One region of the Shewanella sp. VB17 genome, then DNA from elsewhere that is predicted to be linked to it. Evidence: predicted binding sites of a transcription regulator. Region 1 holds the regulator's gene; the other holds the start of a gene.
The links. Region 1 encodes LexA, which represses DNA repair genes until DNA is damaged. Its sites were predicted from a motif close to TACTGTATNNNNATACAGTA; they were not measured.

Region 1 (4,379 bases):
AGTGTATAATTTATTTCCTTTAAAACTTCGGCGAATAAAAAAAGCACCACCTCGACGGAACATGGGCCCAGCAGGCCAAAAATTAAGGTTGATACCGGCAGCAATATGCGGAGGCACCATACCTTGGTAATAAAGAATATAAGAAAGCAGTAGATAATCCATATGACTTCGATGGCAAGGGACATAAATAATCTCATGACCATCATGGTGTAACTGCCTGATCTGCTCTGCACCTTTAATATTGATGCCTTTATAGAGCTTATTCCATAGCCAGGTTAAAAAACGTTCGGTGATACGCACAAGACTATCTGAGTAATCCGCCGCGATTTCATCTAAATATTCCATCGCTTTGGCTCTGGCCTCAACTTCAGAAATTTTCTTACTTACCACCTCTTCTTGAATGGCTTTCTGCAGCGTTTCAGAACTGACTAATGCATGAAAAAGAGCTTGTCTTTTGGGTAAAACAGGTCCTGTCATCACTTTACGCTGTCGACTAAAATGCACTCGTGCTACACGCGCTAATTTTTGCGCAATACGTTTGTCAGTACCGTGTTCATCTGCCATATTACGAATTGAAACAGAGTTAGAAAATTGCACAAAGTTATGTCGACCCAAGAACAAAATCATCAAACACTTTCGCAACCAAGTGGGGTTTTCACGCTCCAAGACAGCAGCTTTCATCGTGTCATCTTCTTTACCTGGCGTTCTGCCCCAATAAAGACTGACTGGCACAAGTTGAACATCAAGATCTGGACTTCTTTTATGGGCCTTTAACAAATTCATAAAACTACTAAGAAAGAATTCGTTACTTTTCCGTTGGCCCATAAGTGGTTTGGCAGCTTCTAAACAAACCACCCTAGGACTTAATTCCCCGCCGACCTCCAGCGGATCGTAAGGGCTCGGTAAGCCTAATCCTTCTGTTATTTCACTCAGGGCGGCAATATCACTGAGAGACTCAGTTTTCATCACATAAACAAGGGGCCTCTCGGGATCTAAATTAAGGTCCTTGAACGGTTCTTGCGGTACAACAATCGTCTGCACTAACTTATTTTGAAGCCAGCGTAATGATTTAAACCAAAGGGAATCTTGTTTGGACATTATTCTTATACAATGTATTTTAATTTAATGGCTACATAGAGTATCAGATATAGATACATCCACCAAATTAGCTCAGCTCAATGACAAATATCATCTATCACCATCGACTAAGGGTTAAACAAAACAAACGATAAAGAAGAGAAAAACGATTAACACTGGTTAATACTTGCACTGCATGAAATACTGTATATACTGACAGTTACTGTATAGAAAGACAGGATTTACCATGAGACCATTGACACCACGACAAGCTGAAATCCTTGAACTAATTAAGTGCAATATTGTTGACACAGGTATGCCACCAACTCGTGCGGAAATCGCCACACGTTTAGGTTTTAAAAGTGCTAACGCCGCAGAAGAGCACCTAAAAGCCTTGGCTAAAAAAGGCTGTATTGAAATTATCCCAGGCACATCTCGTGGTATCCGCTTAACTCAACTCGAAGAACCTGAAGAGTCTGGCTTACCCTTAATAGGACAAGTCGCAGCAGGAGAGCCTATTTTAGCTCAAGAACATGTAGAACAGCGCTATAAAGTTGATCCAAACATGTTCCATCCCAGTGCCGACTTTCTCTTGAGAGTACGTGGCGATAGTATGAAAAATATTGGTATCCTTGAAGGTGATCTTTTAGCTGTCCACAAAGCAGATCAGGCCCGAAATGGTCAGATAATTGTGGCTCGCGTCGAAGATGATGTCACCGTTAAACGCTTTGAGAAAAAGGGCAACACTGTTTATCTTCACGCAGAAAATGAAGATTACACACCCATAGTCATCAACTTGGCTAATCAAAGCCTCAGTATTGAAGGATTAGCTGTCGGCGTTATTCGCAACGGTGACTGGCAATGAATACACTCATAGGTAATAGCCCTAGGCATCCAGGGTTATGGTTGGAACATGAGAATAATCACTCAAGACAATTACAAACGAGCACAGTCACAACAATAACGACCCACACACAAGGGCGTAACGAACTCAAAAAAGTCAGCGCTCAACTCGCGACGCTAAGCCAACAAGGACAATGGATAGTATTGATCAATCCACCAAACATAGATTACAAAAAAATGTTAACTGACGCTGGCCTTAACATGAATCGAGTCCTATTGGTCCACGCCAAAGATGAAGTCGAAACACTATGGGCAATGGAAAAAGCACTAACAAGTGGCACATCAAGTGCCGTATTATGCTGGACTCAATCTTTAGATTCCCGTGATAATCGCCGCCTTCAAATTGTTGCTAAAAGCGCCCGAGCCTTAGGCATTGTAATAGAAGACACCAATGCCAGTTTATATGCAAATAACCGTAACAACACGCTAAATACTGCCATACCACAAAGGGGGTTCTGCTCTGTTCATTAGCAGATTAACCAAGAGATTGACTCAAGCCCCTAACAGGGGCTTTATTTTGAATAAATGGCCTATTTAACAATGCAAAAAATACATACGTAATAAAATTTAAAAGACGGATCATCACTTATTTTTAAAATACGAAAAAGTAATCTTGATCAATATTGCAACACCAAGTAAATTAGTCGCATAACAACGATAATTTGTTATATCCAAACGATTTAGTCGTCTGCAAAGTCAATCAATCCACAGTGATATAACTGCATTGTATTACCTAGCAGAAATCGGAACTGATATATTCAGTCGTAGGTATGAATGTGGGTAATTCTGGCAGTGATTTAATAAAACTGCTTACTTTCACGATAAAAAGTAAAACCACTAACATGCTTTGAAGTCATCGTTGCTTTTTTGGGAACTGAAGAGTTTACATAGAGCAGAGACTTACTGTGTGGCTCTTCTTTGTCTTATTTTTTGACAGAGGAGAAGTCTAGTGAAAAAAACGCTGTATTGCTTTTTGGCGTTGCTGTTTACGTCATCCGTTGTGGCATCACAAATGCCCTTAAATATGACCAAAGGTGTCACAGAGATCAGTGGTAAGGTTTATAGCCTGCACATGATCATTTTATATATTTGTTGCGTGATCGGAGCCCTGGTTTTTGGTGTGATGATCTATTCCATTATTAATCACAGAAAATCCAAAGGTGCTGTTGCAGCCAACTTTCACGAAAGTACCAAAGTCGAGATAGCTTGGACTGTTGTGCCTTTCATCATTCTTATTTTAATGGCTATTCCTGCCACTCAAACCTTGATCGCAATGGAAGATCCTTCTGATGCCGATCTGACCATCAAAATCACCGGTTCTCAATGGAAATGGCACTACAGCTATTTCGACCAAGATATCGAATTTTATAGCCTACTTTCAACACCAAGAACCCAAATTGAAGGGACTGAAATAAAAGGTGAAAATTATCTCCTCGAAGTTGATAAGCCATTAGTGCTCCCCATCAATAAAAAAGTCCGTTTTTTAATGACCTCCGAAGATGTTATCCACTCTTGGTGGGTACCCGCTTTTGCCGTTAAAAAAGACGCCAATCCTGGGTTTATTAATGAAGCTTGGACCCGAATTGACATACCTGGTACTTATCGCGGTCAATGTGCTGAATTATGTGGTAAAGATCATGGATTCATGCCCATTGTTGTCGAAGCCGTTTCTGAAGCAGATTTTGATATCTGGTTAGCAGAACAGAAAAATCAAGCCAATTCTGCCGCAAAAGAAGCCCAAGCCGCTTTAAGCCAAACCTTAAGCATCGAGGAACTCATGGCACAAGGAGAGCAAGTATATATGGCACGCTGCGCCGCTTGCCACCAACCCAACGGCATGGGTTTACCCGGCGTTTTCCCTGCAATGAAAGCCAGTAAAATAACCACCGGCCCGTTAACTGATCACTTAGAAATAGTCATTAATGGTAAAACAGGCACGGCGATGCAAGCTTTCGCAAAACAATTAACAGCGCAAGAGATTGCAGCTGTAATTACTTATGAACGTAACGCCTGGGATAACAACACTGGTGATACGGTTCAGGCTGCTGATGTTAATCAGCACGGCCAATAGGGGAACGCTATGACGAGTTTAACGCACGAAGCACCAGAAAATGTGGATCCTGAGCTCAATCAAGCGGATCACCATCATGAGCCACTGCCTACTGGCATTAAACGCTGGCTTTTCACCACTAACCATAAAGACATAGGTACACTCTACCTTTGGTTCAGTTTTATTATGTTCCTGACTGGTGGTGCCATGGCTATGGTGATCAGAGCTGAATTATTTCAGCCTGGTTTACAGTTAATTGAGCCGAATTTCTTTAACCAAATGACGACAGTTCATGGGCTGATAATGGTCTTTGGTGCTGTGATGCCTGCTTTCACAGGATTAGCTAACT
Region 2 (4,379 bases), 3.6 Mb from region 1:
GGTTTGAACAAATTTGTGCCATCCCACATCCTTCGAAGCATGAACAAGCCCTAAGTGCACATATTCAAGCTTGGGCTAAAGATAAACAGCTCGATATCATTGAAGACAAGGTCGGCAATCTCATCATCAAAAAGCCAGCCACGGCCGGTATGGAAAATCGTAAAGTGGTTGTGCTGCAGGCCCATATTGACATGGTGCCCCAGAAAAACTCAGACAAAATCCATGATTTTGAAAAAGATCCCATCATCCCATACATAGAGGGAGATTGGGTTAAAGCAACAGGCACCACCTTAGGGGCCGATAACGGCATAGGCATGGCGTCAGCATTAGCGGTACTTGGCTCAGATGATATCCCCCATGGACCACTTGAAGTCTTGCTAACCATAGATGAAGAAGCTGGCATGACGGGCGCTTTTGGCCTTGAAGCAGGTTACTTAGATGCCGAAATCTTAATTAATACCGATTCCGAGCAAGAAGGTGAAATTTACATGGGCTGCGCCGGTGGCGTTGATGCACAAATCAGTGTGCCTATGGTGTGGCAATCTCCAGAGCAGTCAAACGCCACTTATACCCTCACCCTTTCCGGTTTAAAAGGTGGTCACTCAGGTGTCAACATTCACCTTGGACGCGGTAACGCCAATAAACTGCTTGCCCGTTTCCTATTCAACCACGCCGATGAATTGGCAATAGAGTTAACCCAGTTAACGGGTGGATCGCTACGTAATGCGATACCACGTGAAGCCAATGTCAGCTTTATGCTACCCGGCGAGAATGTGCCTCAACTAGAAACCTTAATGGCTGAATTTCAAACATTAATTAATCAAGAGTTAGCCATCGCCGATCCACAAATGCGACTCGAGCTCACTGAAGCCCCTGCCGCCACTCAAGTAATGAGCGAAGACACCCAAAACAGGTTGATCGATCTGCTTCATGCTTGTCCAAATGGCGTGATCCGCATGAGTGATGAAGTCGAAGGAGTAACCGAAACCTCACTGAATGTGGGGGTTATCAGCACAAAAACTGAAAGTGTTGAAATTCTTTGCTTAATTCGTTCATTGCTCGACTCTGGCCGTGAAGAGGTTGAAGGTGTATTAACGGCTCTGACTAACCTTGCAGGCGTTGAAGTCTCTTTCAGCGGTGCTTATCCCGGTTGGAAGCCTGACAACAGCTCTCCTGTTATGGCCCTTGTGCGTGAAACCTATGATGACATCTATAACAAAGCGCCAGTCATTATGGTGATCCATGCAGGTCTCGAATGCGGCCTATTCAAAAAGCCATATCCAGAAATGGACATGGTATCCATTGGCCCCACCATACGTTACCCACACAGCCCAGATGAGAAAGTATTAATTGAAACCGTAGGGCAATATTATCAACTGTTACTGGCTGTTCTCGCGCGCATTCCAGAAAAAATTTAAGTTTGCCAGACCTTAGGTGTTAGCTCCTAAGGTCTATTTTAAAACCCTACAATCTATTCACTCATAGCTAAGTCCTGGCCTAAAACCCTAAGTCCATTTGCGACTCAGCTAGCTCTGTGGACTCTTGAGCATCGGCTTGACTGGCTAAGCCTACCGAGACCCCCAATAAGCGTATCCCTCTTCCCTGCTGACGCGCCAAGGCTTGCGTGAGCAGATCGTAAAAAAGTTTTACCGACACTTCATCGCTTCTGTGTTCTATGGTCGTCTGTTTAAAATCATTAAACTTCAGCTTCACCACTTGTTTATGTATCTTCCTCTCTTTAGCACTTCGATTAATGCGCATTGAAAGCTCTTGCAGTAATTGCGGCATTACGCCTCGGCATTGCGCTAACGTATAAATATCCTTCGCTAATGTCGTCTCGACCCCCACAGATTTTCTTTCTCTATGATTGATAATCTCCCGCAGATCGATACCTTGAGCTCGCTCGATTAATATCGAGCCAAACTTACCAAAACGTGCAATCAAATCATTTTGCGGATAGCCCTGTAAATCGCCACAAGTAATCAAATCAATATCAGCAAGCTTCTTGCCTGTCACCTTGCCAACACCAGGGATTTTAGTCAACGGCAAGGTGTGCACAAACGGGCTAATCATCTTTGGGGTGATAACATATTGTCCATTGGGTTTATTCAGATCTGAGGCCACTTTGGCGAGAAATTTCACCGGGGCAATCCCCGCTGACGCCGTCAGCCCTGTTAGCTCGAATATCTCTTGGCGTATTGCCTCAGCAATGCGTGTCGCCGATCCCTGACAAAAAGTACTGTCACTCACATCCAAATAGGCTTCGTCCAAGGATAAAGGTTCGATCAAATCGGTATAGCGAGCAAAAACGTCACGGATCTGAATCGATATCTTTTTATAAACCGACATTCGCCCAGGCACTAATACCAACTGCGGGCACAATGTTAATGCATGGCCTGAAGCCATCGCCGAACGCACCCCAAAAGCGCGCGCCTCATAATTACACGTGCTTATCACACCACGGCGATCACTACGTCCTCCCACCGCAATCGGCTTGCCTCTTAACTCGGGGAAATCACGCATCTCTACCGCGGCAAAATAACAATCCATATCGATATGAATAATTTTTTTCACTGACTAATGGCTTTCATCGTTGCAGTGTAATGGCTTACTTCTTACACTGAGTTATCTCTACCAATTAAGATACTGTATATTTAAACAGTACTCAAGTCTGCAATCATAAAAAAACGAAAATCGCTCAGTGAAAGTAAGCCACAGTAATGGTGAAAGATTGGTTGACGTTAGCCAAATAAACTCACTCTAGCTAGACTCATTTATTTAAAACTGAGAATAAATCATTTTAATCTCATCCTCAGTCAACTTTATAGTCTCTTTATTATCATTTACTAACAAAGCTTTATTCGCTTTAGCCAGTTCAAACTCTAAAGACTCAATACGCAGCTGCAGGTTAGCGATCTGTTCTCCAAAACCGTCGAGTATTGTTTCTATCTTCTTCGTCGCATCCATATTCATACCTTTAACTTCTGTCTTCGTTCAGGATAAAGAATTTTATGCTCATGATAAAGACATTTACTGAACCTAAGCTGTATCAGCAGCCCTTAGCTAACCGCCACAACTTCTCATACTTTCCATCCTGTAGGAAAAACCACACCTTCCATTATAAAATCACTCAAGTAGGCAAAATACCTCAGTCTATGAATACGATTCTCTTGAGATCTCACCGTATTCATGATTATAATTAGTTGAATTTATCAATCAGAGCTAACGCCATAATGAACAACTAATTTCCTGACATCCAATTTATATCAATCATTTGGACATTCAGGGGTTAGTGGGCGTTACTTTTGTCATTTCTTAATGTGCAAAAGACACAAATTGTCGCAGTAACATTGAGTTTATCGCTCTTTATACGGCAACGGCACCTAATGTCACGCCTTAGGCAATCTTTCCATACCCAAGCTACTGAAACATACTGGTGACAGCATGTTGGCAAATAACTTGGCAAGATAGAAAGATGCGGCCCCTTTATATTTTATTAAGTAAAATAGGGGGCTTAATGCCTACATTAATCACACATCAACTGTCATTCCAGCTCGATACCGGAGAGTGGCTATTTAACAACATATGCTTCAATTTAAACAGTGGCATCTCAGGGCTAATCGGTCGTAATGGAGTGGGCAAGTCAGTCTTCATCTCAGTACTGAACGGAAAACTTGCTCCAACTCAAGGTCATGTCACTTGCCAAGGTCACATAGCTTATTACTCACAGCTGCCTGCTGATTTATTAGAAAAAGACGTACGTATTGCTGACTTCTTAGGCATTACCAATAAGTTATTGGCATTGAGAGCTCTCGAGCAGGGTCGCTGTGAACTGAAATATTTCGATGATATTGGTGATGATTGGGATATAGAAACTCAAACAAAACACACGTTACGCACACTTCAAATTGATGTTGATTTAAATGACTATTGTCATACTTTAAGTGGTGGCCAGTTAGCGATGCTACAGTTGCATCAATTATTCCAAGCCAATTCCGACATATTATTGCTTGATGAGCCTTCTAATCACTTAGATACTCAAGGGAAGCATTGGTTAATAAGCCAGCTGCAACAATATAAAGGTAAAGTACTCTTGATAAGTCACGATAAACACTTACTTAGGCATGTTGATCATATTTACTCACTCACAAGTCTAGGACTCGATTTATTCAAAGGGCATTACGATGACTATATAACACATTCTTGTTATCAAGCTAATGCACTGAATAGACAAATATCTCATGTAAAGTCACAACAGAAGAAAATAGCACGCCAAGCACAAGCCAATAAAGAAAAGTCCCAACAACGTGAAGTGCAAGGTAATCGCATAAGAAAGTCTGGCAGCCAAGCTAAGGTCATAATGGGTTCAATGAAAGATA

Region 2: the regulator LexA is predicted to act here: its motif matches at 2,645-2,664, upstream of dinB (DNA polymerase IV).

Annotation. Positions count from the first base shown of each region.
Region 1 covers NZ_JABRVS010000001.1:771,597-775,975, reverse strand. The annotation lists gene plsB (glycerol-3-phosphate 1-O-acyltransferase PlsB) at 1-1,098, opposite strand, end outside; gene lexA (transcriptional repressor LexA) at 1,325-1,942, shown strand; gene HQQ94_RS03305 (cell division inhibitor SulA) at 1,939-2,451, shown strand; partial or broken gene coxB (cytochrome c oxidase subunit II) at 2,930-4,042, shown strand; gene ctaD (cytochrome c oxidase subunit I) at 4,061-4,379, shown strand, end outside.
Region 2 covers NZ_JABRVS010000001.1:4,385,939-4,390,317, forward strand. The annotation lists gene HQQ94_RS18965 (aminoacyl-histidine dipeptidase) at 1-1,418, shown strand, start outside; gene dinB (DNA polymerase IV) at 1,498-2,574, opposite strand; gene HQQ94_RS18975 (hypothetical protein) at 2,779-2,967, opposite strand; gene HQQ94_RS18980 (ATP-binding cassette domain-containing protein) at 3,518-4,379, shown strand, end outside.